4 regions of the Pseudoalteromonas sp. ATL1 genome follow, and region 2 is predicted to be linked to each of the others. Evidence: predicted binding sites of a transcription regulator. Region 2 holds the regulator's gene; each other region holds the start of a gene.
What was found. The regulator sigma-54, encoded in region 2, starts transcription at its own class of promoters, with help from an activator protein. The targets are predictions, from matches to a motif close to GTTGGCACGNNNNTNGNNT.
Positions count from the first base shown of each region.

Region 1: a site for sigma-54 is predicted at 5,007-5,025, ahead of AC5FX4_RS14550 (flagellar basal body rod protein FlgF). Genes of this name have one in related genera too.
Region 3: a site for sigma-54 is predicted at 3,318-3,336, ahead of AC5FX4_RS14295 (flagellar hook-length control protein FliK). Genes of this name have one in related genera too.
Region 4: a site for sigma-54 is predicted at 1,710-1,728, ahead of AC5FX4_RS15515 (PA2169 family four-helix-bundle protein). Genes of this name have one in related genera too.

Region 1 covers NZ_JBZYXL010000001.1:3,322,376-3,329,873, reverse strand. The annotation lists gene AC5FX4_RS14580 (chemotaxis protein CheV) at 126-1,058, shown strand; gene AC5FX4_RS14575 (CheR family methyltransferase) at 1,076-1,909, shown strand; gene flgB (flagellar basal body rod protein FlgB) at 1,992-2,399, shown strand; gene flgC (flagellar basal body rod protein FlgC) at 2,405-2,839, shown strand; gene AC5FX4_RS14560 (flagellar hook assembly protein FlgD) at 2,854-3,531, shown strand; gene flgE (flagellar hook protein FlgE) at 3,577-4,929, shown strand; gene AC5FX4_RS14550 (flagellar basal body rod protein FlgF) at 5,063-5,827, shown strand; gene flgG (flagellar basal-body rod protein FlgG) at 5,846-6,634, shown strand; gene flgH (flagellar basal body L-ring protein FlgH) at 6,650-7,333, shown strand; gene AC5FX4_RS14535 (flagellar basal body P-ring protein FlgI) at 7,346-7,498, shown strand, end outside.
Region 2 covers NZ_JBZYXL010000001.1:59,951-67,448, forward strand. The annotation lists gene AC5FX4_RS00275 (ATP-binding cassette domain-containing protein) at 1-323, opposite strand, end outside; gene AC5FX4_RS00280 (calcium/sodium antiporter) at 505-1,461, shown strand; gene AC5FX4_RS00285 (KpsF/GutQ family sugar-phosphate isomerase) at 1,472-2,443, shown strand; gene lptC (LPS export ABC transporter periplasmic protein LptC) at 2,558-3,112, shown strand; gene lptA (lipopolysaccharide transport periplasmic protein LptA) at 3,102-3,629, shown strand; gene lptB (LPS export ABC transporter ATP-binding protein) at 3,632-4,357, shown strand; gene AC5FX4_RS00305 (RNA polymerase factor sigma-54) at 4,413-5,918, shown strand; gene hpf (ribosome hibernation promoting factor) at 5,946-6,233, shown strand; gene ptsN (PTS IIA-like nitrogen regulatory protein PtsN) at 6,236-6,688, shown strand; gene rapZ (RNase adapter RapZ) at 6,707-7,498, shown strand, end outside.
Region 3 covers NZ_JBZYXL010000001.1:3,267,761-3,275,258, reverse strand. The annotation lists gene fliG (flagellar motor switch protein FliG) at 1-627, shown strand, start outside; gene fliH (flagellar assembly protein FliH) at 631-1,449, shown strand; gene fliI (flagellar protein export ATPase FliI) at 1,464-2,795, shown strand; gene fliJ (flagellar export protein FliJ) at 2,795-3,235, shown strand; gene AC5FX4_RS14295 (flagellar hook-length control protein FliK) at 3,393-5,354, shown strand; gene fliL (flagellar basal body-associated protein FliL) at 5,411-5,929, shown strand; gene fliM (flagellar motor switch protein FliM) at 5,938-7,029, shown strand; gene fliN (flagellar motor switch protein FliN) at 7,058-7,456, shown strand.
Region 4 covers NZ_JBZYXL010000001.1:3,520,154-3,527,651, forward strand. The annotation lists gene AC5FX4_RS15505 (BON domain-containing protein) at 1-468, opposite strand, end outside; gene AC5FX4_RS15510 (mechanosensitive ion channel family protein) at 736-1,635, shown strand; gene AC5FX4_RS15515 (PA2169 family four-helix-bundle protein) at 1,776-2,222, shown strand; gene AC5FX4_RS15520 (DUF1328 domain-containing protein) at 2,251-2,421, shown strand; gene AC5FX4_RS15525 (hypothetical protein) at 2,433-2,621, shown strand; gene AC5FX4_RS15530 (TonB-dependent receptor plug domain-containing protein) at 2,839-5,151, opposite strand; gene AC5FX4_RS15535 (aspartate/glutamate racemase family protein) at 5,243-5,938, opposite strand; gene AC5FX4_RS15540 (glutathione S-transferase family protein) at 5,935-6,603, opposite strand; gene AC5FX4_RS15545 (LysR family transcriptional regulator) at 6,716-7,498, shown strand, end outside.

The DNA.
Region 1 (7,498 bases), 3.3 Mb from region 2:
GCTTATCATGTGAAAAAAGGTATAAAGATTTTGCGTTAATTGTGGCACCTCTTCAAGAGTTATCGTTCCTTTATTAGCGTCTGCAAGTATCGTTCCGTTAAGCATTAATATAGTAGGAGAGTGAAATGGCAGGTATTTTAGACTCAGTAAACCAACGTACCCAGTTGGTTGGGCAAAACCGCCTAGAGTTATTGCTATTTAGGCTTAAAGGTCGACAACGCTTTGGCATTAACGTGTTTAAAGTTAGAGAAGTGCTCCAGTGTCCACCGCTAACGAGCATGCCTAAATCCAACGCCTTTGTTCGAGGTGTTGCACATATTCGTGGGCAAACTATTTCAGTTATTGACATGTCTCTGGCTGTAGGCGGACCTCCGATAGAAGATATCCATAATTGTTTTATTATTATTGCTGAATATAATCGTTCTGTTCAGGGTTTTTTGGTTGGTGCCGTTGAGCGGATTGTGAATATGAATTGGGAAAAGATCATGCCGCCACCTTCCGGTGCTGGTCGATATTCGTATTTAACTGCGGTCACAGAAATTGAAAATGAGCTTGTCGAAATTTTAGATGTTGAAAAAATCCTAAACGAGATTTGTCCGGTCAATACTGAAGTCAGTCAAGACATTATTTCTGACGGCGAAATGCAAAAAGACTTGGGCGAGCGCATTGTATTTATTGCCGATGACTCTGCAGTTGCACGTAACCAAGTAAAACGCGCGCTTGAACCATTAGGCGTCCAAACAGAACTTGCCAAAAATGGTCGTGAGGCATTGGTGCGTCTTAGAGAGATTGCACAGATGGATTGCCAAAACGACATCACTGAACGTGTCGGCTTATTAATCTCTGACGTTGAAATGCCTGAAATGGATGGTTATACGCTCACCGCTGAAATAAAAGCAGATCCTAAGTTGGCACCATTGCACGTTATCTTGCATACTTCGCTTAGCGGCGTATTTAATCATGCGATGATTGAAAAGGTAGGTGCTGATGACTTTATTGCGAAGTTTAACCCTGATGAATTGGCAGCTGCGGTTAAAAAATGGGTTCACTGTGATTAATGAATGGCGGTAGTACTTTGGAAAATAAGCATCTTCAGCAGGGCGAATACGATCAATTCAGAACGTTTCTAGAACAACAATGTGGCATCGTTCTAGGTGATAACAAGCTTTATCTTGTCAAGAGTCGCTTAGCGCCTCTGATGGCGAGATTTGGCGTTGATACACTTTCTGCATTAGTCGCAAAAACGCTCAGTCCACATGAGCGGCAATTACGTGCCGCAGTCGTCGATGCGATGACGACAAATGAAACTTTATGGTTTCGTGATACCTATCCTTTTGAGCTTTTGAAAACTAAAATATTTCCAGAATTTAGCGAGTTACGTAGACCAATCAAGATTTGGTCTGCGGCAAGTTCGTCGGGGCAAGAGCCTTATTCAATTGCGATGTCGGCAAGTGAATACCAGAGTAAAAGCCCTGGTGCATTGAAGATGGGTGTGCAGATCACGGGCACCGACATCTCCAATACCATGCTTGATATGTGTAAAAATGCGGAGTATGACGCACTGGCACTCGCTAGAGGACTGTCTGCGGAAAGGCGAAATAAGTTTTTTAAAGACAGCGGCAACGGCATGGCACAAGTTGTTGACCCTATCAAACGAATGGTAAATTTTAGACATTTAAACCTGTTAGATTCTTATGCACTAATGGGGAAGTTTGATGTTATTTTTTGTCGAAATGTATTGATATATTTTTCACCTCAAGTGAAAGCAAAAATCATTTCTCAATTTGCGCAAGCGCTCAATCCAAAGGGATATCTCTTTCTCGGCGCTTCAGAATCAATGGCTGGATTAAGCGACGCGTTTGATATGATACGCTGTAATCCAGGTATAATTTATCAGAAAAAACAATAACTTAAGGCGGTTTTTTCCGCCTTTTTACTTCTGGCCTAACTTTTGCAGTAACACTCCTGAGTCAAATTTTTGGAGTAGTGTTATGGCAATCAGTTTTGATAAGGCATTGGGAGTACACCCTCAAACGATGGTGATCCGTTCTCAACGAGCGGAGATCCTCGCCAGTAATATCGCCAACGCTGACACCCCAGGTTATAAAGCTAAAGACATTGATTTTGCCCAAGCATTTAAAGCGGCAAAGTCGGGTCAAGAGCGCGGCAATAATATGGTCCGTACAGATTCCAACCACATCGCTGGTGGCACTAAGTTAACTGGCGGTTTAGAACTATTTCGCAATCCAAATCAAACAGATACGGGTGATGGTAACTCGGTTGATGTACAGGTGGAACGAAACTTGTATGTACAAAACTCATTAGAGTATCAAGCCAGTTTGCAATTTCTGTCTGGTAAGTTTAAAAGCCTTAAAAAGGCGTTAGGTAGTCAAGGGTAATTATTATGAGTTTATATAACGTATTTGATATTGCAGGTACAGGTATGAGTGCTCAGAACATTCGCCTAAACACTACTGCCAGTAATATTTCGAACGCAAACAGTATTAGCTCTAGCCAGGATAAGGTTTATAGAGCAAGGCACCCGGTATTTGCAGCTGAGTTAACCAAGGCGTCTTCAATGCAAGACCCGACACAGCTAAATGCATCTGTGGGGGTGAAAGTGTTAGGGATTGTAGAGAGTGATAAACCACTTCAAGTTGAGTACAACCCTAATCACCCGAGTGCCGATAAAGATGGATACATCTATAAACCCAATGTGAACGTGGTTGAAGAAATGACCAATATGATTTCTGCATCTCGTTCGTATCAAACCAATGTACAAGTAGCTGACGCAGCTAAGCAAATGCTTAGTAAGACTCTACTACTTGGTCAGCGTTAACGGGAGTATAGCTGATGAGTAATGATATTAATGCGGCATCGTCCTCTTATATGGATTCCCTGCGTTGGAATAAGGAAAACAAACCACAAGAGAAGAACGATCAGTTAACGCAAGAAGACTTTTTCTCGTTGTTAACACAACAGCTTTCCTATCAAGATCCAAGTAAGCCGGCTGATAATGATCAGATGATAGCGCAAATGACCAACTTCACGATGGCAGAGGGGATTTCTAACTTAAATTCGAAGTTTGAAATGCTATCAGCATCGATGACGTCAAACTCAGCGCTGCAAGCTTCAACCTTGGTTGGCAAAAAAGCATTACTCGAATCAGATACTATTAATGTTGGCTCTGATCAATTGGCAAAAGGGTCGGTGATCGCCACTCAACCGGTTGAAGATCTTACTATCAGTATTTATGACGACAAGAATCAGTTGGTTCGTACCATGGAAATGGGCAGTCAAACCGCTGGCGCTTTACGGTTTGAGTGGGATGGTAAGAACAACGATAAAGTTCAAATGCCAGATGGTGAATACAAAATTAAGGCAGAAGGCAGACTAAATGGCACGTATACAAGCCTGCCTATGGCGACATTTAAAAATATAGATAGCGTAAATGTGAATGGTGCAAATGGTATCGTGATCAATACAAGTTCGGGTGCAGTGAAACTGACTGATGTCGCTGAAATCGCATAGTTATCTTAGTTACAGAATTAACCTTAGAGTACAAGAGGTGAGAGTATGAGTTTTAATATAGCATTAACGGGTTTGGCGGCAGCACAAAAAGACCTAGATGTAACGGCCAATAACATTGCAAACGTGAATACCACCGGCTTTAAGGAGTCGCGTGCTGAGTTTGCTGATGTTTATGCAGCGTCTGTTTTTAGTTCGGCTAAAACCAAAGCAGGTGATGGTGCGCAAACCACCATGGTTGCTCAGCAATTTCACCAAGGTTCATTAAAGTTTACGAATAACTCTTTAGACCTTGCCATTACTGGCGAAGGTTATTTTGCAATGAGTGAAGAGTTTGGTTCACAAGACTATACCTATACGCGTGCAGGGGCGTTTAAGCTGAACAAAGACAACTTTATTGTGGATGCGCAAGGTAATTTTCTACAAGGTTTTCCTGTTGACCCATCTACGGGGGATACAACATCTGTGAGCTTAAGTACCTCAACGGCTTTACAGATCCCAGATGCCTCGGGTTCGCCAAGAGCAACATCGACTATCTATAATTCGTTTAATGTGGACTCTAGAGAGCAGGTACCGACAATTGCGTTTTCTCCGACAGAATCCGCTTCATATAATTCATCCACATCCACAACAGTCTATGACTCTTTGGGTGAACCGCATGTTATGCAGCTATTTTTTAGAAAGACAGCGGCAAATACGTGGAATGTATACGGTACCTTGGATGGTAATTCATTTACCACTAATGGTGCACTAGATACTGGCTCACCGCTTACAGCCCTTACTACCTTTACCTTTGATGCGAGTGGCTTACCGGCCACGCCCGTTAGCGCAGGTAACACAACTTTTGATGCGCTTAACCTGACAGGTCCAGGCGCCGGAGGCCCTCCTTTCACGAGTGGCTTGACATCGCTTTTGACCAATGGTGCGGCGTTTCCCAACAATATCACTATGAACTGGCGTGATGAAGCAAACACGTCGAACAAGCTACCTACCCAATACGCTAGTCGTTTTGAAGTGAAAGCGCTAGAACAAGATGGTGCAACAGTGGGTCGTTTATCTAGTATTGATATTGGCGCTGATGGTAAAATTATTGCGGCATATAGTAATGGTGACTCGACTTATCTGGGCCAAGTTGCGATGGTACGCTTTTCAAACTCTCAGGGCTTGTCACCAGTTGGTAATACTGCGTGGAAGAAAAGCTTAACCTCGGGAGAGCCAATAGCAGGGGAACCTGCGTCGGGGACTTTAGGTAGTATTAGTTCTTCATCGCTTGAGCAGTCGAATGTAAATCTAACTAATGAACTGGTTGATTTGATCAGTGCTCAGCGTAACTTCCAAGCAAACTCTCGTGCACTGGAAGTGAACTCAACGCTGCAACAAGCAATTCTACAGATCCGATAATTATATTTCACGTTCTAAGGCCGCATCATGCGGCCTTTTTCATACCCTTTCATAGACTTAAAAACCGTCATTTATTTGTTGGCACTATTATTGCTTTTATTAGTTAGATGAATTTATTAGTAAGGTTAGTGTTATGGATAAAATGCTCTATGTTGCAATGTCTGGCGCAAAACAAAGTTTGCGTGGCGTTGCTATTAAAGCTAATAACTTAGCCAACTCAAATACCATAGGTTTTAAAGCCGACTTTGCGCAAGCACGTTCAATGCAGGCATTTGGTGAAGGCTTGCCGACTCGTGTGTTTGCGATGCAAGAGCGCCCTGGGACTAATTTGATCTCGGGGCCAATTGTTGAAACGGCAAGAGATTTAGATATTTCGGTTTCACAAGAGTCTTGGATCAGCGTGATGGACGAAAGTGGCAACGAAGCGTATACCAAAGTGGGTAATTTAAACATTCGTGCAGATGGCGCTTTGGTCACCAGCCATGGGCGTCAACTTATTGGCGAGGGCGGTCCTATCATATTACCTATTCCTGTCGATAAGGTGGTATTTAGTGATGATGGCTCTATTCAAGTTCGCCCTCAAGGCGCACCTGCTAACTTTATGGAAGTTGTGGACCGATTAAAAATTATTGATGCGGACAATAGCCAGCTTGAAAAAGGCAATGATGGCTTGTTTCGTCCAAAAGATGATGCATTAGTTAACGGCCAGTGTGGGTTTTGTGATATTTCCCCAACGGCACGTGTCATGAGCGGTACGTTAGAGCGCTCGAACGTTAACCCTGTGCACGAGATGGTGGATTTGATTAACCACCAGCGTCAATTTGAAATGCAAATGAAATTAATGAAGACCGCAGAAGAGATAGACGAACGTCATGTATCTTTGCTGCGTATCGTCTAACCGAGTGAGGTAATTGTTATGAACCCAGCATTGTGGATCAGTAAAACAGGCTTAGATGCGCAACAAACAGATATTGCGGTTATTTCTAACAACTTAGCTAACGCGAGTACTGTTGGATATAAAAAGAGTCGTGCAATTTTTGAAGATTTACTTTATCAAAATATTAACCAACCCGGTGGTCGGTCGTCGCAAGATACTGAGTTGCCATCAGGTTTGATGTTAGGCGCCGGCTCTAAGGTGGTCGCTAACCAGAAAAATTTTTCTCAAGGCAATATGCTCAGTACTGAAAATACTTTGGATTGGATGATCCAAGGCCCTGGTTTTTTTGAAATACAGATGCCAGATGGAACAACAGCTTATACACGAAATGGTCAGTTCACCACCGATGAAACCGGTCGAATTGTAACCTCAGGTGCAGGTTTTCCGCTACAGCCACAGATGAACGTTCCAGAGAATGCAAAATCCATTACTATTTCTCAAGATGGTGAAGTGTCGGTCACAGTATCAGGTGAAGCGGAAAATGCCGTTATCGGCCAGTTGGTGATCAGTGACTTTATCAACCCTGCGGGCTTAGAGCCAATGGGTCAAAACTTATACACGGAAACGGCAGTGAGTGGTGCACCGGTACAAGGTAACCCGAGCGTTGATGGTCTAGGGCTTATTGTGCAAGGCGCACTAGAGACATCAAATGTAAATGTAACTGAAGAGTTGGTCAATCTGATTGAAACTCAACGGGTTTACGAGATGAACTCAAAAGTCATTTCATCAGTGGATGAAATGCTTAGTTATATCAACCAGCAACTTTAAAATTTAGGGGGCAGTATGCGTGATTTGAGCTTAGCCATTTTAGTAACCACTTTACTTGCAGGATGTGTGTCAACGCAAAATAGTGATGTGGTGCGCGATGACCCATACTATGCGCCCATGTACCCTGAACAGGAAGCAGAACCCGTAGTGGCAACCGGATCTCTGTTTAGTGAATACCGAGCCAATGATTTGTATTCGGACAAAAAGGCCTTAAGAACCGGCGATATTATTACTGTTATTTTGCGTGAAACAACAGCCGCGTCAAAGGCCGCGAATAACCAAACAGATAAAGAGACTGACGCCTCGCTCAGCCCAATTACGGGGTTAGGTGGCTCTGCCATTAATATTGGTAAAGAAAGCATTCAATTTGGCTTAGAATCTGAGTCTTCGTTCAAAGGAGATAGCCAAGCGAATCAATCAAATAGCTTGTTTGGTAACATATCAGTGAACGTGATGCGTGTTTTACCCAATGGCAATTTGGTTATTCGTGGGGAAAAGTGGCTGACATTAAACACGGGTGAAGAGTTTATTCGTCTTGAAGGATTAGTGAGGGCATCGGATGTGAAAGCGGATAACACGGTCGAATCAAACCGTATCGCTAATGCACGTATCCAATACTCAGGCAAAGGCCAGCACCAAGAAACACAAAGTCCAGGTTGGTTAGCTAAATTCTTCTTAAGCACATTACTACCATTTTAAAGGGTTAAGACAATGAGATTGTTAATATTACTTGGCGTATTGGTAGGCAGTGTACTGTCAGCAAGTGCTAATGCAGAGCGCATTAAAGACGTTAGTATGGTCGAGGGCGTTCGCTCAAACCAGTTGGTAGGTTATGGTTTGGTGGTGGGTTTGCCGGGTACTGGG
Region 2 (7,498 bases):
TCGGTAAACAATGCGCCACTTTGAAACAGCATACTCATCTTGGTACGAATATCGTATAGCGCTTTTCGCGACATGCTTGGAATACTTTGCCCTTCAAAAAGAATGTCACCTTGGTCGGGTTTTAATTGGCCCCCGATCAAACGCAGCATGGTCGTCTTCCCAATGCCACTTGGGCCCATAATGGCCGTGATTTTTCCTTTTGGAACGGAGAAACTCATGTTTTTATAGATGATCCGATCACCGCGTGAAAACGTCACATCCTTGATTTCTACAATTGCTTGCGACAAGTCGCTCTCCACATCTACTTTTTCTGATTTTGTCATAATACGATTTTTTGCCCTGTGAAGGAAAAAAGTTTTCGTAAAATTTTGTAATATAGCGTGACTGAGTAAAACCTAAATAACACGTCATTTCACACTCAAAAGCCTTCAATTACTTATACTTTTGCAAGTGTATTTGATACTATTTGCGCCAATGTTCGTTAATCAATCGGCTTCCCTTTTTATGGTTTTATCTTTTGTCATTTTGCTCCTTGGATTTGCAGCACTTGTTTGGAGCGCCGACCGTTTCGTATACGGAGCTGCAGCCTTAGCGAAAAACTTTGGCGTGCCCACCTTAATCGTCGGCTTAACCATAGTAGCAATGGGATCATCAGCGCCTGAAATGATGGTTGCTGGACAAGCGGCGCTTGCTGACAAAACGGATACTGCTGTAGGGAATGCAATAGGGTCAAATATCGCAAATATTTTGCTTGTGTTAGGCGTTACCGCCTTACTAAGACCTTTATCAGTCAGTTCAGGCATCTTAAAAAGAGAAATGCCTTTGCTCATATTGGTGTCGCTGGCGGCTTGGTTCATTGTCAGTGATAGCCACTTTAGCTTTTATGAAGGTACGGCACTCCTGATTGGCTTTATTGCTTTTATACTTGCCCTGATAATTATCACTAAAAAAGGCATTGGTGGGGATGATCCACTTGTTAGTGAAGCATGCGAAGAAGTACCAAATGATGTGCCTACCTCTAAAGCATTGTTTTGGTTAGCTGTGGGGATGATACTGTTACCTGTAAGCTCGGGCTACTTAGTCGATGCCGCCGTTGATATTGCCAAATATTTTGGCATGAGCGATTTGTTGATTGGTTTAACTATCATCGCGGTTGGAACTAGCTTGCCTGAATTAGCCGCTTGTGTTGCAGGTGTACTTAAAAAAGAAGACGACCTTGCACTAGGCAACATTATTGGCTCTAATATATTCAATATTCTCGCGGTGTTATCTATCGCTGGCATTATCAATCCTGCAACTATCGATACCAATATTGCCACAAGAGATATATATATAATGCTCGCAGCGACATTAGCGCTAGTACTAATGAGCTTAAGCTTAACGGGCTCGCGCCGTATTAATCGTTTTGAAGGGGCCTTGTTGCTGGGCAGCTTTATTGGTTACATGTATTACATTATCTAGGATCTTAGCCATGTTATCTAAGCAGTTTAAAGATACAGCCACACGCGTTATTGAAATCGAGCGTCAAGCGATCCAAGAAATTAGCCAATACATAGATCAACATTTCGCTGCCGCCTGTCAGGCAATCTTTGACTGCGAAGGCAGAACCATAGTGATAGGTATGGGTAAATCTGGCCACATAGGCAATAAAATTGCAGCAACCTTTGCCAGCACCGGTACCCCTGCTTTTTTTGTTCACCCGGGTGAAGCAAGCCACGGTGACTTAGGCATGATCACCAAACAAGACGTTGTGTTACTGATCTCAAACTCAGGTGAAACAAGTGAAGTACTCAATATCATTCCCGTCATCAAACGCATTGGTGCCAAAACCATTTCGATGACAGGTAACTCTGAATCTTCTATGGCAAAATTGTCTGATATTCATTTATGTATTGCCGTATCTCAGGAAGCATGCCCGCTTGGACTCGCGCCAACAGCCAGTACAACTGCAACACTGGTTATGGGCGACGCGCTGGCCGTTGCGCTTTTAGAAGCCAGAGGCTTTACTGCCGATGACTTTGCTCTTTCTCATCCTGGTGGTTCGTTAGGCAAGCGTTTGCTACTCACATTGGGCGACATTATGCACAAAGGTGAACAAGTACCCAAGGTCTCTCATTTAAGTACCATCAAAGATGCCCTATTTGAAATGTCTTCCAAAGGACTCGGCATGACCACTATTGTTAATGAACAAGGTCAGCTACAGGGGATTTTTACCGATGGTGATTTACGCCGTATTATCGAGCAACGCGTTGATTTGCATGTCACACCTATCCATCAAGCCATGACCATTAACTGCACGACAGCAACTGAGCATATGTTAGCTGCAGAGGCACTTAACATTATGGAAACGAAACGAATTAATGGTTTAGTAGTCATAGATGATGAAAAGCGTCCCATTGGGGCTCTAAACACACAGGATTTGTTACGTGCGGGAGTGCTTTAACATGATGGAGTTCTTTGTAAGCATCGTGAAGCCATTCATCAATAGTTCAGAACGCCATAACTATGGTGACAACATGTTCAGCTTTTGGCCAAACTCCATGTTGGGATGTGTATGATGAGTAATACTCGAGTACTCATATTCGCGATTTTTGTCATCGCAATGACATGGCTTTGGTATCCGTATTTAACGCAAAATGATAATCAGCTCAATAAGCAAAATGATGTTATCGCTAAGCCCGACTACATCGCGATGCAGTTACAACAAACATCGTACAATGAAACGGGCATAAAAAGTTACACGGTGACCGCTGACAAAATGGAATTGTATCAAGAGCTCGGCTTTAGTCATTTTACTAAACCCGTTTTTACGCTTTATAACGGCCCACAAAACTGGCTGATATCGGCAACAGAAGCAACGCTATACGAAAATAATACGCTCATGTTGGAAGGCAATGTTGAGGCCAAAAACCTAACAACAGGCGCAATGATTAACTTGATAAAAGCAGATAATATCCGCGTTGAAATAAAAGAACGTCTGATGCAATCGGAGCGACCTGTCGAGATCACAGGGCCTAGCTTGAAGATTAATGGCAAAGGTCTTTATGCCGATTTAAACACAGATATTATTGAACTCATTAACCATACTCGAACTATTTATTATGACCAATAAACTCATGTATTCACTCGCTGTGGTCGGCCTACTATTCGGCCAGCTTGCACTCGCTCAATCAACAAACTCTGCCGATGAGGTATCAATTAAAGCAGGCAAACAACAAGCGCAATTGAAAACCAATATTGGGATTTTCGAGCAAAATGTCGAAATCATTCACGGCAATCGAAAAATCAATGCTGATAAGCTAGAAGTACATCGAAGAGAAGAACTTGGTGACAATAAGCAGTTGCTGGTCGCAACGGGTTCTCCAGCGCGATTTTCAGAAAAACAGCCGGATGGTACAGAGCTAACGGCAAGTGCACTAGAAATTCGCTATGACGTAGCCAATCGCACCTTAGAGATCAAAGGGGATGCAAAAATAAACCAAGCAGGTCAAATTATTCGCGCACAGTCAATAATATATGATATGGAAAAACAACTCATCAGTGCAGAACGCGGTGAGCAAGACAACGCACGAGTACACACAATTTTGGTTCCCGAAAAAAATCCAAAGAAAGCTGGCAAAGGTAATTAAGCATGAGCGTATTAACTGCAACTGCATTAGCAAAAAGCTATAAAGGGCGACAGGTCGTTAAAAATGTCAGTCTAAGTGTTGAAGCTGGTAGTATTGTCGGGCTGCTTGGACCAAATGGTGCGGGAAAAACAACGAGTTTTTATATGATTGTTGGATTAGTACCCAGCGATCATGGTTCAGTATGCATTAATGACCACGACATTACCTTACTACCAATGCACAATCGTGCTCGACTAGGTATTGGTTACCTCCCTCAAGAGTCATCAATATTTAGAAAGTTAACTGTTTATCAAAATCTCATGGCCATTTTAGAAACTCGTAACTCGCTCAATAAAGAAGCACGCGAACAAATACTGAACGAGTTGTTAGATGAGTTTAATATTCAACACATTAGAGATAGTTTAGGTATGGCATTGTCGGGTGGTGAGCGCCGAAGGGTAGAAATTGCTCGCGCTTTAGCCGCAAACCCTAAATTTATCCTGTTAGATGAGCCTTTTGCTGGTGTTGATCCGATTTCGGTGTTAGATATAAAGAAAATTATCGAGCATTTAAAAAATCGTGGTATCGGTGTACTGATCACCGACCACAATGTTCGAGAAACCCTTGATGTATGTGAAAAAGCTTATATTGTGTCCCATGGTGAGCTTATCGCGTCGGGAACGCCAGAGCATGTTTTGGCGGATCAAACCGTTCGAGATGTCTACCTTGGTGAGCAATTCAGGCTATAGTTAAAACATTCTAGGTCACAATAATAATAGAGATTAGAAGGATTGTTAAAGGTACATGAGGCAATCGTTACAGCTGCGCATGGGGCAGCAACTTACCATGACACCACAACTACAGCAGGCAATACGTCTGTTGCAGTTGAGTACGCTAGATCTTCAGCAAGAAATCCAAGAAGCACTGGATAGCAATCCTCTGTTGGAAGTGGAAGAGTCTGACACGGATCTCGATACCTCCTTACAAGAAAAAAACGGTAAAGATAATAGCCACGACGATTCTCATGATGACAACCACGATAGTGAACCTGTGAGTGATTATGAGATGGACTCCGACGCCGCACTGAGTAAAGATACCGTGAGCGACGAATTGGCAATGGATGTAACTTGGGACGAATATATGAGCGCGGCCCCCGCCGCGAGCAGCGGCCCAATGCCTGAAGATGAAACGATTTACCAAGGTGAAACCACCGAAACCTTACATGAATATCTCATGTGGCAGTTGGAACTCACACCATTTAGTCCCATTGACCATGGAATTGCGGTGGCTATCGTTGAAGCCATTGATGATAACGGTACACTAACCTTAAGCACTGAAGAAATACTAGATAGTATTAACGATGGTCACTCAGGCGAACCCATCGAACTTGATGAAATTGAAGCCGTGCTTAAACGTATTCAGTTATTCGACCCAGTAGGGATTGGTGCTCGTAACCTTCAAGAGTGCTTGTGTATACAGTTAAATCAGTTTGACCCAAAAACCACGCCTTGGTTAACTGAAACAAAAATGATTTTAAACGAGCACATTGAGTTGCTTGCGAGTCGTGATTATCGAACATTGATGAAAAAGACAAAGCTTAAAGAAGCGGAATTAAAAGAAGTAATGACGCTCATTCACAGCTTAAATCCCAAACCTGCGGCCAGCATCATTCGAGAAGAATCTGAATACGTCATTCCTGATGTATCGGTGAAGAAAGTAAAAGGCCGTTGGGTGGTAGAATTAAACCCAGAATGCATGCCAAAAATTCGCGTCAATGATCACTATGCAGCCATGTCTCGTTCCGTAAAATCAAGCTCTGACAGTCAGTTTATTCGCTCGCACTTACAGGAAGCTAAGTGGTTTATTAAAAGCTTAGAGAGCAGAAATGAAACTTTAATGAAAGTTACCAATTGCATTGTGCAGCAACAACAGGCATTCTTTGAACATGGTCCTGAAGCAATGCGACCTATGGTGTTAAACGATGTTGCAGAGATGGTCGAAATGCACGAATCAACTATTTCTCGCGTAACAACACAAAAATATATGCACACACCAAGGGGCATTTTTGAGCTGAAGTATTTCTTCTCCAGCCATGTAAGTACAGAAAACGGAGGTGAGTGCTCATCTACAGCGATTCGAGCGCTTATCAAAAAGTTAATAGCTGCTGAAAATACCGCAAAGCCATTGAGCGATAGCAAAATAGCAGACATATTAGCGGAGCAAGGAATTAAGGTGGCCCGACGCACCATAGCAAAATATCGGGAGTCGTTAGCCATTCCACCGTCTAACCAGCGTAAAAGCTTGATTTAGACGTATTACCAAAGAAGGAAAATGCTTATGCAACTAAATTTAACTGGTCGTCATGTAGAAATCACTGATTCATTAAGAGACTATGTCAACAACAAGTTTGCGAAGCTAGAAAGGCACTTTGATCACATTAATAATGTGCACGTGATCTTAGATGTTGAAAAGCTGGTCCAAAAGGCCGAAGCCACCTTACACGTAAATGGTGGAGAGTTATTTGCTTCAACGGAACATCAGGATATGTATGCGGCGATCGACGGGCTTATTGATAAGCTAGATCGTCAAGTGATCAAACATAAAGAGAAGCTTACTCGACACTAATCATGAAACTAAGCTCGATTATAAACAAGGACTGCAGTAAAGCTGCGGTCCTTTTTAATAGCAAAAAACGTGTCCTTGAATACATCAGTGAACTGGCGCATGAGCAGCTGCCTCAGTTAAACCAGCATGATATTTTGAACGCATTAATGACGAGAGAAAAGCTAGGGAGTACAGGGATCGGTAAAGGTATTGCAATTCCTCATGGCAGAATGGCCGGCATTGAACAAGTAACCGCTATGCTCTTGGTCAACCAGCAAGGTATTCCTTTTGATGCGATAGACAATCGACCCGTTGATATTTTTCTCGCACTGATAGTGCCTGAAGGTGATAATCAGCAACATCTTAAGACATTGGCAGAGATTGCAGGAAAACTTAATGATAAAGAGTTTTGTAAACAGCTAAGGAATGCTAGCAATGATGATGAACTTTATGAGATTATTGCTTCAGCACACTAGGTAACTAAGAGAAGCATTATGGAATTAATCATTGTCAGTGGCCGCTCTGGTTCAGGAAAATCAGTGGCGCTACGTGTACTTGAAGATTTGGGCTATTATTGCGTCGACAATATCCCCGTGAATTTGCTGCCCTCGTTAGTCAGAAGTGTTTCTGACAACTTTGATAAAATCGCAGTCAGTATTGACGTGCGCAACCTCCCCAAAGAGCAGCAAGATTTCAACGATATTCTAGAGTACCTACCTGGCTTTGCTAACCCGATGCTGTTTTATCTAGACAGTGATGATAATACATTAATAAAACGTTTTTCAGAGACTCGTCGCTTACACCCTCTCTCGATGAACGATCTGCCGCTAGATTTAGCCATTCGTGAGGAAAAACAACTACTGGATGTGCTCACTTCGCGTGCTGATGTACTCATCGATACCACTGACCTCAGTGTTCATCAACTAGCAGAAACCATAAGAGAACGTATTTTAGGTAAAAAAGATAAACAACTTATTGTTACCTTTCAGTCGTTCGGTTTTAAACATGGTATTCCAAAAGAAGCGGATTATGTCTTTGATGCACGTTTTTTACCCAACCCGCATTGGGAACCTGAACTGAAGCCTTTAACTGGACTCGATCAACCCGTCAAAGATTACTTGGCCAACCACAGCATAGTGCAGAAATTCACCTGGCAAATTCAAACTTTCGTGCAAACGTGGCTTCCCCATTTAGAGCGTAACAATCGCAGCTATCTGACCATTGCTATTGGGTGTACCGGCGGTCAACACCGCTCCGTCTATTTAGCACAAACCATAGGTGAAAGC
Region 3 (7,498 bases), 3.2 Mb from region 2:
CACCCGCAGATCCAAACCATTGTATTGTCTTATCTAGAACCTGAGCAATCTGCGGAAATTTTATCTCAGTTCCCTGAGAAGGTGAGACTTGATTTGACCATGCGTATTGCCAACTTAGAAGAAGTACAACCTGCTGCATTACAAGAATTGAACGAGATCATGGAGAAACAGTTTGCTGGTCAAGCGGGTGCACAGGCAGCGAAAATGGGTGGTCTGAAAGCGGCAGCAGATATTATGAACTACCTAGATACGAATATAGAAGGTCAGTTGATGGACTCGATTCGTGAGCATGACGAAGAAATGTCACAACAAATTCAAGATCTTATGTTTGTATTTGAAAACTTACTCGATGTGGATGACAGAGGTATTCAGGCCATCTTGCGCGAAGTGCAGCAAGATGTATTGATGAAAGCCATCAAGGGTACCGATGACGCACTGAAAGAGAAGATCATGAGCAACATGTCTAAACGTGCGGCTGATATGTTGGCTGATGATTTAGAAGCTATGCCTCCAGTGCGGATCAGTGAAGTTGAAGCTGCTCAAAAAGAAATCCTATCTACAGCGCGTCGTCTAGCCGATTCAGGTGAGATCATGCTCGGTGGTGGTGGCGGTGAGGAGTTCTTGTAATCCATGAGCGACACTAAATTTTATAAAGGTCGTCCAGTTGAAGGTGAAGCGCTGGACGAACTGTTAAAAAACTGGCCTATTCCTGATGTAGCTGAAGATCCTCGAAAGTTTTCTGGTCGCTCTACTGCATTTGGTAAACCGCTTGCGGAACTCTATCAAAAACCAGAGCGTAAAAAGCAGGAGCCTGAGGCTGAAGAGCCAGAATTCCCTACACTGACATTAGAAGAGCTAGAACAAATTCGCCAAGATGCATATGATGAAGGCATCAAGCAAGGTCATGAGCAAGGCTATATTGACGGATTTGATAAGGGTATGACCGAGGGCAAAGAAGCTGGATATAAAGAAGGGGTAGAAATTGGCAAGCAACAAGGACATGACGAAGCCAAGCCTTTAATTGAAGAAAAGCTACAAACTTTGACACTTATCATAAACGAATTACATGAGCCACTACGTTTGGTTGATGAGCGCTGCGAGAAACAACTTGTAGAGCTTGCCAATTTATTGGCACAAGCGGTGATTTTTAAAGAAGTAGAGCAAAACCCTGATGTCGTGTTATTGGCCTTAAAAAAAGCGATGGATGCTTTGCCTATCGCAGACCAAACAGTCAAAATTCATCTTCATCCCGATGACTTAGAGCTTGTCAAAGTCGCGTATGGCGAGGAGCAACTTGCACAACAGCATTGGCACTTATTGCCCGAGCCGACGTTAGAGCGGGGTGGCGTAGAGGTTAAAACGTCACAATCCTCTATTGATATGACACTGAAAACCAGAATGAAAGAAATCTTGGACGACTTTTTGCATAGCAGTGGTATAGAGTCGTAACATTTGGTTGCACAATGAGTGTCGAAAGCCCATTAGCTGAACGTATATCCACATATAAAAAACATATTTCTCCCTATGCAGTGCCAGTTGCAGGCAGCTTAACACGCGTAGTAGGGCTGACCTTGGAAGCTAAAGGGCTCAGTGCACCAGTGGGTAGTCAATGTAAAATTGAAACCATTAGAGGTTTAGTTGATGCAGAAGTAGTCGGCTTCAATGACGACACGCTGTATTTAATGCCGAATGATCATATCTCTGGCGTATTGCCCGGTGCACGTGTTATTCCTCAATTGAAAGAAACAGGCTTACCAGTTGGTATGAGCCTACTCGGACGCGTTGTGGATGGCTTGGGTAGACCGCTCGATGGACTGGGTCCGATCAATGCGGAGCGGACATTAAAGTTTGCCCAATCAACCATCAACCCGCTGGCCAGAAGACCAATTAGCCAACCTATGGACGTTGGCGTGCGAGCAATTAACTCAATCATTACTGTGGGACAAGGCCAACGTATGGGCTTGTTTGCAGGGAGTGGTGTTGGTAAATCAGTGCTGCTTGGCATGATGACTCGAGGCAGTGAAGCCGATGTTATTGTTGTTGGATTAGTTGGTGAACGTGGTCGTGAAGTAAAAGAATTTATTGATGAGATTTTGGGCGCTGAAGGACGAAAACGTTCAGTGGTTGTCGCTGCGCCAGCAGATGCTTCACCACTTATGCGTTTAAAAGGGTGCGAAAGTGCGGTGACGATTGCGGAGTATTTTCGCGATCAAGGGCTTAATGTTCTGCTTTTACTAGACTCCGTCACTCGCTACGCGATGGCGCAACGTGAAATTGCACTCGCAGTTGGTGAACCACCAGCTACCAAAGGATATCCCCCCTCGGTATTTGCTAAACTCCCCGCGCTTGTTGAACGTGCAGGTAATGGCGGAGAAGGGCAAGGTTCAATCACGGCATTTTTTACTGTGTTGAGTGAAGGGGATGATATGCAAGACCCCATCGCAGATTCCGCGCGGGCCATTCTTGATGGTCATATTGTACTGTCTCGTGAACTGGCTGACAGCGGCCATTACCCTGCGATTGATATTGAAAAATCGATAAGCCGTGTTATGCCTCAGGTGGTATCAGAAAGTCATATGCAACAGGCTCGCGTGCTCAAGCAAGTTTATTCAATGTATCAACAGAATAAAGACATGATCACTTTAGGTGCATATCAAAAAGGCAGTGATCCCATGTTAGACCAAGCAATTAATATGATGCCAACTGTCAATGCTTTCCTGCAACAGGGCATGAAAGAAGTGCTTAATTATGATCAGTGTTTACAAGAACTTGCTCAATTACTAGGACAAGAATAATGGCCGTCAATAAGCTTGATTTACTTTATAACTTAGAATCGGAAAAAGAAGAGTCATTGCGCGTGCATTATATGCAGGCACAGCACAACTTAAACGATAATCAACAAAAGCTCTCAGGGTTAAATAATTTTCGGCTCGAATATTCACAGCAACTGCATTTGAAAGCGAAGCAAGGCTTATCAACAGGTGGCTTTTTACAGTACCAAGCGTTTATCAAAAAAATTGAAGATGCGATTTTACAACAGGCTTCAACCGTGAATACAGCAAAGCAAGTTGTCGAGCAACGAAAAAGACTATGGTTGGCTCAACAGGTTAAAGCAAAAGCGATAGCCAAGCTCATAGAGAAGAAAGAACTTGAGCATCAAAAGCGCTTAGATAAAGCCGAACAAAAAATGTTGGACGAGTTCGCGACCAATCAATTTATGAGAAGACGAGCGTAACGTATTAATTTCTATTGAGTAATGAGTTCGTTACTTGGAATCATTCAGTCAGCGGCTAAATACTCAGCAACTCCAATAATAAATTGGTCTGAAATTTGCTTTTATCACGTCAGTGAAGTTTTTGCGGCTGTTAATTGCCGCTTCGGCAGGTACCCATATGCTAAATCTAGTTCTGAATAATACGCCAAAGGTGAATAGTGAACCTTCGGCATTAGAGCAAACTGCATCATCAAACGACAGCTCAGAGCAAAAGAGCTTTTTAGAGGCTTTTAGAGCGCTCAATGATGCGAGTGAGCAACATGCACCTCGGATTTCTGAGGCGTTAGGTACAGACCAAGAGGTGGTTGACAACTCTGACGAAGCCCCCGCTAACGAATTTACACATTCAGACTCTGCGGAAAAATCTGAAGATAACATCGATGATGAACAACAAAAGCCGCAAGGTGAAGCTGCTGACACATCAGGGCAAGATCTACTCGCTCAGATAAATGCGGCTAACCAGCAAAAAACGGATGTTGTTAGGCACCAGTCTAGTAGTGATGGGACTGACGAGCAGCAAGCCGACGGTGCAGACAAGCAAAGCTTTAAGTTTTTGTACGATAAATTGAACGATGAGATAGTCGTCAAAAACCATCCCAAAGATCAGGTTAGCATACCTAAAGTGCCAGAAAACGTGAGTTTGCAGGCAGATGAAGAACCAACTGAAGATCCCCTTAAGTCTGAGTTGAGTAAAGCGGCAGCACAAGGGAAAGCAGAGCAAAACATAGAGGGTGAAGAAGCCGCTGTTAAGAATAGTAAAAAAGAAGCGCAGCTAAACGACTCTACGAAGAAGTTGAATAACGAAGTCGCAGCAAAGCAAGTTGTCAGTGAGGAAGAAAAGACAAAACTTCACTTAGCCGCTGAAAATGACGCTAAAGTTTTGCAGGGTAAACTGAGCGCCGATTCTGTCGGCTCAGGGCAACAAACAAAAAATGACAGCGTTTTAACAGCGACACAAAGTACGGCTCAGTCAGGTAAAGCTCCACAACAATCTGATATTGCAAAGCAAGTGCACGACATTCTAAACAAAGCGCAAAGTGTAGCTACTGCTAGCGAAGCAAGCCCGGAAATGCCAGAAGCAGAGGTTAAGTTGGGTCAAATTCTCAATAAGCAACTTGAATCTTTGAGTCCTAATGAGCGTAAGGTGCTGCAACAAGGGCTGCAGCAGCTTGCCGATAGTGGTAAAGCAAGCCCTATGGCTGAACGTGCATTGTCACAACTAGCAGCCCTTGAGGAACAAGATGCTGCACAAAGTAAATCAATGAATACCCCTTTGACCGTAAACATACCGGGTACAACCAATAAAACGGTGAGCTATAACAGTACCAAGGTGGATAAAGAGAGTATTAAAAGTGAGATGAAAAATGCATTTAAAGGCACTGAGAAGGATGCAACAACTGCACAGTTCATGAACGAGAACAAAAAAGAGTTCAATAATTTGGTGAACTCAATCGCGCAGGCTATGCCGACGCCGCAAGCGGAGCAACTGTTTAGAGCGATTGCATCGCCAGCGCAGAGCGCTTCGCAGCAGGTTGATAATATGGAATTTGTTAAATATGTTGAGCAAATGGATGCAGCACAACATCATACTCAACAAACCCAGCATGCCAACAGTACAACGCAAAAGGTAATCGTTGATCCCCAGCTTCTGCAAGCAATTAATATTGCGCGTAATGATGCGGCTAAAGTGCTTCAAGAAAAAGTATCGATGATGTTGAACCTCAATAATCAAGAGGCCGAAATCCGTCTAGACCCCAGAGAATTAGGCAGTATGCAGATCCGCATAAGAACAGATGCTGAACAAGCTCAGGTTAACTTCGTCGTTCAAAATCAACAGGCTAAAGATCTACTTGAAGAATCTATGCCGAAATTACGAGAGATGTTAGCAGAGCAAGGCATCGAGCTTGGTGAAAGCAATATTCAACACGGTGGCGAAGGAGGAAGTGACACGTCTGATGATAACAAAGGTAGCTCACTTGCTAATTCTGACACAACAAACGAATCAAGCAGCGAAGAAAATTCAAACAGTGGAGCGCGGCCTAATATAAACGATGGTTCTTCAATAGATTATTACGCCTAACTACTGCTATTATATAGAAATAGACCCTTAAGCTGAGTGCTTGAATAAGGATTAACATGGCAGAAGAAACCGACTTAGAAATAGTAGAAACCGGCGGAAAGAAAAAAATCATTATTGCGGGTGCTGCAGTACTTGTTTTGGTTGTAGTAGCTGTATTCTTCCTTTTATCATCCGATGATGAGCCTGTTGAAACACTGGCAGAAGAAACGACAGCAGCAGAGGTTGCTACAACAGCCGCCGCTTCAGCAGATACGGGTAGCGCGTTATACGTTGCTATGCCTCGACCATTTGTTTTTAATGTGCCAGGCGCTAGCCGAGATCGAATTGTACAAATTAAAGTGCAGTTGTTGGTCCGTGGCGATGTGAATGAAGAGATTGCTAAAAAGCATATTCCATTAATTGAAGGCACTTTACTGAGTGTTTTCTCCACAACGACTGCGGATGAACTGACGACCAGCGCCGGAAAAGAAACGCTTCGTTTGGCTGCGGTTGACAAAGTACAAGAAGCGATGGAAAGCGTGGAAGGTAGTAAAGTCATTGAACGTGTTTTATTCACCGGCTTTGTAATGCAGTGAGGTCTTAAGTGAGTGATTTATTATCTCAAGACGAAATTGACGCGCTATTACATGGTGTCGATGACGTTGATGAGGAAGAAATAAACGACGGCGATGACGGGGAGTCCTCCGCGTTACAATATGACTTTTCGTCACAAGATCGTATTGTTCGTGGTCGTATGCCTACGCTCGAGATTGTGAACGAACGTTTTGCTCGTCACATGCGCATCAGCTTATTCAATATGATGCGTCGCACCGCGGAAGTCTCTATCAACGGTGTTCAAATGCTCAAGTTTGGCGAGTATATTCATACACTGTTCGTACCTACCAGTTTGAATATGGTGCGGTTTAGACCTCTAAAAGGAACGGGGCTTATTACCATGGAAGCCCGTTTGGTATTCATTTTAGTAGATAACTTCTTTGGCGGTGATGGCCGTTACCATGCCAAAATTGAAGGTCGAGAATTTACGCCAACTGAACGACGTATCGTGCAAATGCTGCTTAAAATTATCTTTGAAGATTATAAAGAAGCATGGGCACCCGTTATGGATGTGTCGTTTGAATATCTAGACTCTGAAGTAAACCCCGCAATGGCAAACATCGTGAGCCCGACAGAAGTGGTGGTTATTAGTTCCTTTCATATTGAGCTTGATGGGGGCGGCGGAGATTTCCATATTTCTCTACCTTATTCAATGCTCGAACCGATCCGTGAGTTACTCGATGCGGGTGTGCAATCAGATACAGAAGACACCGATCTTCGCTGGAGTAAAGCTCTGCGTGACGAGATTATGGATGTGGAGGTTGAGCTTTCAACGCAACTTTTGGAGATAGATTTAACATTACAACAGGTGATGGAGCTAAAGGCTGGTGATGTTATTCCTGTAGAAATGCCGGAACATATCACCGTATTTATTGAAGAGTTGCCTACATTTAGAGCGAAAATGGGCCGCTCACGAGATAATGTTGCCCTGCAAATTAGTGAGAAAATTAAACGTCCAGAGTCTGTTAAGTCTGAGCTGCATGTATTTACTAAAGGTGGTAAAAAGCTGGACTCAGATGCTGAACTGGCTGAATTAGAAGAAGATTTACACCTTTCTGAAGGCGTAGACTTAGACTGGTAAAGATTGATTATATTAAGGTTTTGATAGTATGAGTGATGATCAAGATACAATGGACGAATGGGCAGCAGCGTTGGCTGAAGCTGAAGAAAGTGAGCAGGGCGTTGAACCTGAAGTCGCAGAACTCGATGAGTTATCTGAAACGAGTTCGAACATATCGCCGGACGAAAAACGTAAGTTAGATACGATTTTAGATATCCCGGTCACCATATCCATGGAAGTAGGACGTTCTAAAATCAATATTCGTAACTTGCTGCAGTTGAACCAGGGCTCGGTTGTTGAACTGGACCGTGTTGCAGGTGAACCGCTAGATGTATTGGTTAACGGTACATTAATCGCTCATGGCGAGGTGGTGGTAGTTAACGACAAATTTGGTATTCGTTTAACTGACGTGATAAGCCAAGTGGAACGTATCAAAAAACTACGATGAGAAGCCTTTTACTCTGCTTGCTGTTTTTAATATCAGCACCAA
Region 4 (7,498 bases), 3.5 Mb from region 2:
CACTGTACCTGTCAGTGTCACTTTGCCATTTTCAACATCGACATCAATGTCGGTACCACTAATATCTGTATCAAATAGTAAGCGCGTTTTGATCACTGTCGCTATTTTTGCGTCAGTAAATGAGGACTCATTCATACCACGCTCTTGCTCAAGCGACTTCTTATCAACATCTGCAACAATACTGATACGGTTATCGATGTCTTTAACGCCGTCTATACCGACAATTAGCTCCTCTGCCAATTTCTTATCTACGCTATGTTCAACTTTACCCGTCAGTACTACCACACCGTTGTGAACATCAGTATTAATATCAAATGAATTCAAGTTGGTGTTGAAAAGTAGCGTTGCTTCTGCTTTACCATCTATCCAAGCATCGCTCGCTTCTTTTTCCCAAGCATTCTCGTTTGCATTTACAGATGTCATAGTTAAAGCCGAAACCATAGCCATTGAAATAAATGTGCGTTTCATAATCGTTCTCCTTCAATTGTTTGTACGACTTAACTAATGCAGCCTCCATGCCAAATAAAAATCACTTATTTTTCAATTGGATAAAAACAAACGATAGAAGTTAACTTGTTACGCTATGCAGACTTTTCTGACCAGTGTGAAGTTTTTACGGGTAAAAACTTCACACTGAGTTTTCTACCGAGCCTTTTTACCTCGTAATATAAAAAATCTGCTCCATGGCATAAAAAATGCGGTGTTAGTCTTTTTACTACTAACACAGAGGTCAATATGAATATGGTGTCACTTGAAAAGTTCTGGCAACTCATACATGAAAAAATCCAAACGTGGGCAGAGTTAAGTATTACAAATCTGCCCAACCTTGTTGTCGCCATTGTTATATTTATAATTTTTTGGGCGCTTTCCAGTTTGATTTCTAAATGGACACTCAAATTATTTAAAAGGGCGTCTCACTCTATACAAGTTGCGGGACTACTTAGCGCGATCATTCGACTTATTATTATCGCCATCGGATTTTTCTTTGCATTAGATATTATGGGCTTATCCGGTGCAGTAGCGTCACTACTAGCAGGTGCTGGGATTATAGGTTTGGCGATCGGTTTTGCTTTTCAAGATATGACAGAGAATCTAATTGCAGGAGTTGCAATGGGTATACGAAAGCCTTTTCGTGTCGGTGATGTTATTGAGGCGGATGGCACGTTTGGTACCGTTAAGCAAATCAACTTACGCAACACACTTATAGAAAACTTCTATGGCCAACTCTCCGTCACGCCGAATAAAATACTATTTAGAAATGAGCTGCTCAACTATTCAACTTTAGGCAAGCGTCGACTAGAGATCTCCGTTGGAATATCTTATGCCGACGATATAGACAAAGCGAGAAAAGTGATAGAGGAAGCTATCAACCAATTCGATTTCGTTATCAATAAACAAGAAACTGCAGTATATGCAAGCAGCTTTGATGATAGTGCGGTCAACTTATTGGTTTGGTTCTGGATGAGCTACCCTGGCAATGGTGATTTTATGAATATTCGTCATCAGGCCATTGTGGCCATTCACAATACGCTCAATAAACATGACATTCTAATTCCATTCCCTATTCGTACACTCGATTTCAATGCCAAAGGCGGCACAACCTTGCAAGATGTACAAAGCACCCGTGAGCAGTAATTACAAAGTTTAGGTAAAAATTACAATGCATAATAGTGGCAAGCACCAACTATATGATTATTAATAAGAAAAATTTTGGCATGGAGGGTGCATTATTCAAGTTGAATTGCAAAACTAAAATCAAGTTTAAGGAGAACAATATGTCTAACTCTAATTATGATATGAACCCAGTAAAAGATTTAGTCAAAGTACTAAACGGTGGTGCCGAATTTTACGCAAAAGCGAAAGAAAAGCTTGATAATCCAATGCTTGAGCGAATTTTTGAGCAAAATATTTTAGAGAAAACACGGGCTGCTTCAGCCCTTCAGCCTTTTATTGTGACAGATGAAGGTAAAGTCGAAGAAGACAGCGCATTTAGTGTTGAGTTAAGGGAAACTTACACGCAAATTATATCACTTGTTAGTACAGATAAAGAGCACACTTACATATCTCAGCTGGAAGAAGTTGAAGATAAAGTGCTGGAGAAAATTGATTCAGCCTTAAAACAGCCATTACCACCAGCGTGTTATCAAAGCCTGAGTCAAACACGCCTGAATATGAAAGCATGTCATGATGAGATGAAGCATCTAAAAGAAGTGTCAGCTTAATCATGGCAGAAACAACATAGGAGGCCTTATGTTACGTTGGGCATTAACATTTTTAGTACTTGCGCTTGTGGCCGCTGTATTTGGTTTTGGTGGCATAGCAGGCACCGCAGCTGGCATTGCTAAGATATTGTTCTTTATTTTTGTCGCACTTTTAGCACTGTCATTTATTACATCATTACTGAGAAAGCCGAGAGGCTGAAGGAGATAAATATGAGCTTTAACAATCTAATGAAAGTTTCTGGTATTGTAGCCTTACTCGCACTGACTGGTTGCTCTGAAGGTCCAGCAGAAGATGCAGGAGAACAACTTGACGAAATGGTTAAAGACGGAAAAAATGCCGTTGAAGATGCCTGTGAAAATGTCAAAGAAGCTGTAAAAGCAGAAAATGAAAACTGCTAAAATAGATAACGCAAAGCTCAAAAGTAAGGCGTATTACTTTTGAGCTTTTACATAATATGTGTGCCTATTTTATTTCTCCCAACAAGGAAAATTAGTAAACGTTCTCGCACCTAAGCCCTTTCACTACTGTATTCATTGAGAGATTGAACAAGCAACCCTGCTGGAAATTGAGATCCTTTCACTGAGTCTCTCGATTATTATTCCGCGCTAAACAGCCTCAAAAGCTGGCTGTGATCCCAAACTCCCAATTACGGCCAACTTGCGGCAATATAGAATTATTAAAGCCTTTTGTTCTTAGTAAGTTACCGCCAGAGTCTGAAAACATATTACCTGAATCAGCTTGTAATAACCCGGGGTGATAAACCTGACTATCAAACAGGTTATTAACTTGAGCATGCACGGTTAGTAGATCACACTGCCATATCACCGCCAGATTAGTTATTAAATAATCTCCCAATTTAAGAGCTTGCCCACGCAGAGGATTGCGCAAATAGAACTCTCTCGAAGACACATAGTTAAACCGAGTATTCAAGCTCCACCCCTCCGTTACAGGCACATTTACACCCATATTTAACTTATGGGGTGCAATATCACCTAACTCAGTGTCGTACCTTGTACATGCCTCATCACTGGCTTGTTGAATACATGCTGCACTGCCCTCACCTATCCACACTCCTTGTTGATGGTTATAAGTGATCTGACTACGACTGTGTGTGTAACTGTAGTTCACATAACTACTGATCTGTGGTGCATTAAACCAAGGATTATCGAACTCATATTTTACTCTTAGTTCAGCCCCCATTACATTCCGCGAACCCGCATTTTCTGCTTCTTCCTTGATCACATTGTCATAACGACTGTTATAGACTGAGAAGTCCACAAACCATGCTCCTCGTTGATACATCCATGCTGCGGTTAAATCCTTTACTTCTTCTGGTAGCATATCCTGGTTTGCTCTGCGACCATTCCAACCTCCGTATAACTGTATTGGCGCAGGTTCCTGATAAGCAGAAGCATAAATAAGCTTAAAAGTATTGTGTTCATCATAGTGATAGTTTGCTGCTAGGCGAGGTTTTACAAATGAACCAAATTTAGAGTTGTGATCCCACCGTAGTGCTGCATTCAAAGACCAGTTATCGATTTTATAAGTGCCTCTAAAGTAAGCGCCCTTATCGGTCATATCTATCGTGTTTTGCGCAGGCATATCTGAATGCGGACCAGTAAACGTCGGTAATGTTTCATCTAAAGAGTAATAAACGCCCTTTCCCAAGCCATAAGGCCCCAGCTCATCAGGGGCGTTATCTGATGAACAAAATGCAGATGCCCAATAGCCACATATATCATAGGTTTTGGTGAGATTCTTACGCTCATAAGTGAGTCCAACTGATAAATGCCACGACTGTGATAGTTGATACTCACCATCTAGCCTAATATTCCAAGCATCACTGACCGCATTCCACTGAGAAATACTCACGTATGAATAACCTGATTGTTCAGGTGCCCAATCAGGCGTCGCTTCTGCCCAATTCCCATAACGTCTATCTTTACGGTAACGAAAGAAGCTTTTTAATTTAAAGTCTTGGTTCAGATCAACGGTGTTACGTAGGTACAGTAGCGTGGTTTTTTTTCCCCACAATGCATTCGGTTGACCTCGATCGAAACTCAACTTAACACCATAACCATTATTCGTGATCCAGTGATTTAATCCAAGTTCCCAATTTGTATAATGTAGCTGTGCTAAAAGTGCATGTTCGCGATCCTTGGAACGAAATTGTCCATAATTCACTCCATCGTATTCTCGCTTCAATACTGGTCCCCAAAAATTAGCATTCGACAAGTAGTCTTCATTAATAAACCCCCACTTTGCCATTTGATCTAGGTTTTTATCGTCTTCCTCAAATAGTCGGCCTGAAATGGAGTAGCTAAAGTCTCCTTCGCGACCCAAAGCAGACACTTCCAATGCCTTGTAACCAAATTCTGCCAATTGCAACTGGACCTTTACATCATTGCGACCGTCTTCTATCACCTGACTATCCTGAGTTATAATATTAATTACACCAAGAAAGGCATTAGGTCCGTAAATTGCGCCAGACGGACCAGACAACACCTCAATACGCTCAATAGCACTCATTGGAAGCTGGCGATTAACTGGAAATTCATGGCTCCACAATAAATTGTTGGTAACTCCATTGATCATGACTAAAGTACGCTGTGTAAAAGGGGTGCGATAGCCTCGCTGATATGCAGTAGAATAATCATGCCCATAGCTGGTACTTAGATCAAAACCGGTTAAATCTGCCAGAACTTGAGAAAGGTGTGTGTAACCACGCTGTTGAATATCATTACGTGTAACTACTTGTATAGAAGCTGGGGTATCGCGTAGTTTTTCGGCTCGGTTTGAACCTGAAGACACTTCTAAACTTAGCAGGTCATCTAACGTTAATACAAATAAACTTTTATCATCGGAACCGTGGGAACACATGGAGCATATGCCGATAAGAGTCATACCTAAAATAGACAGTTTTTGCACAGTTCCCTACCACTAAATAAATTACTAAGTCTTTTAGGTATAGCGTAAAGTAATTGATTATCAATTCATTTACGCTATTGGAGTGTGTCCTTTAAAATGCTGATAATGCAAAGTTCACAGCAGCTTGAGCGTGAAGCTCGGTTGTATCAAACAGCGTTAAATCACAATCTTTATCACCAATCAGCAAGCCAATTTCTGTGCAGCCCAAAATAACGCCTTGTGCACCTTGGCTCTGCAACTCTTTAATTATATTTAAATAAGTTTTTTTTGAGTCGCGATTAATTATGCCCAAACACAGCTCTTGGTAAATCACACTATCGATTGTCTGCTGCTGTACTGGTGGTGGAACAATAATGTTCAATCCATGGCTTTGCAGGCGGTCAATGTAAAACGACTCTTGCATGGTAAAACGTGTGCCGAGCAGTGCCGCACAAGACACGCCTTGTGCCTTCAATGCATGGGCAACCACATCGGCAACATGCAGAATGGGCAAAGCAGTAAACTGCGCTATCTCATCAACCACCTTATGCATGGTGTTAGTGCAGATCACAATACAATCTGCACCGGCCTTTTCTAAACCTCTTGCCGCTTCCCCCAAAATCTCGCCACATGCCGACCAATCACCTGAGCGCTGCAACGCTTCGATGTCGGCAAAATTAACGCTATGAAGCAAGATTTTAGCCGAGTTGAGCCCACCTAAATTGGCTTTAATCCCTTCATTAAGCAAGCGATAGTATGTGGCGGTTGACTCCCAGCTCATTCCACCAATTAAACCGATTGTTTTCATATTACTCCTTCAGCAATTTCTTCGCCTGCTTCGTCAATGGCAACCACATCAGTTTCAGTTAATGCCTCGTTTATCCACTTTGTCAGTGCAGGACAACTTAACACTTTGTCCATATAAGTTTGTGCCTGAGCGTTCACAACAATACCATAAGTTTTAAATCGCAATACCACAGGCGCAAACATTGCATCCGCAATTGACCACTGGCCAAATAACCAGCCACCTTCATCCGCAAATTGACTCATCTGCTCAGCCCAAATTTGCTCAATGCGCGCAATGTCTTTTTGGCAAGCATCAGAAATATTTAAACGACGTTTGGCGCGAATGTTCATCGGCATTTCATTACGTAAGGCTGAAAACCCTGAATGCATCTCACACGCCACTGCTCGTGCCTTCGCTTTTATTGCTATATCTTTTGGCCAAGCACTTCCAGATAAATAAACATCGTTGATGTATTCACAAATAGCCAGCGAATCCCATACATGGGTGTTGTCATCTACTAACGTTGGCACCTTCAAACTTGGAGTAACCCCTTTCAAACGCTCGTAGAATGCCTCGGTATCAAGAGGAAGTTTGATTTCGTCAAAGCGAATATCATTTTTTTCAAGCATTAACCACGCTCTAAGCGACCATGAAGAATAGTTTTTATTACCTATGTATAGCTGCATTTTATAACTCCTTGATGTTCGTTTTTTGTTTATTTAAACGTAATTAAAGGACCATGACTAACGGATAATTTTGATATAACCTATCAGCATTATTGATAGGTTTGGATACAAAATGGATATCGATGCACTCAGAAGTTTTTTAGCTTTTGTTGAAACAGGCAGCTTTACACGCGCCGCGAAACAGGTAAGTCGTACGCAGTCTGCCATCAGCATGCAAATGAAAAAGCTAGAGCAAGACTTGGGCAAGTCGCTGTTTAAAAAACAAGGTAGAACGCTGAGTTTATCTTTAGATGGACAAATTTTCGCACGCTATGCCAAGCAACTCGTGCAACTGCACGATGATACGTTACAACAGATGAATGCGGCCAAACCAAGCACTTTATTACGACTAGGATGCCCAGACGACTATGCCGAGTCTGTGTTGCCCATTTTAGTCGAGCTCCTCCACCAGCAATGGACGAACCTCGATCTACAAATTACTTGCACCCCAAGCAATCGCGTGAAGATCATGCTCGACTGTGGTCACTTAGATTTGGCGGTGATCACGCGTTCTTCAGACTCTGAAGAAGGCTATTTACTAGAATCAACCCCCGGTGTGTGGGTACACAACCCGAGTACATCGTTAGTTGATGACTCACCGCTACCTATTGCGATTTTTCAACGAGATTGTCGTTTTCATCAAGCCGCCATTGAAGGATTACATAAGCAAAACCGCGAATACAAAATAACCGCGTGTAGCGGCAGTGCCAGTGCGCTTAGGGGCATAGTCAGAAGTGGCTTAGCGATTGGGGCTATGGGCAAATTAAGCATCGGAGACTTATCTATTTTGAACGATCAGTCCCTACCCAGTTTGCCCATCGCTGATGTGGTTTTGGTTAGAGCGAACAATCAGCAA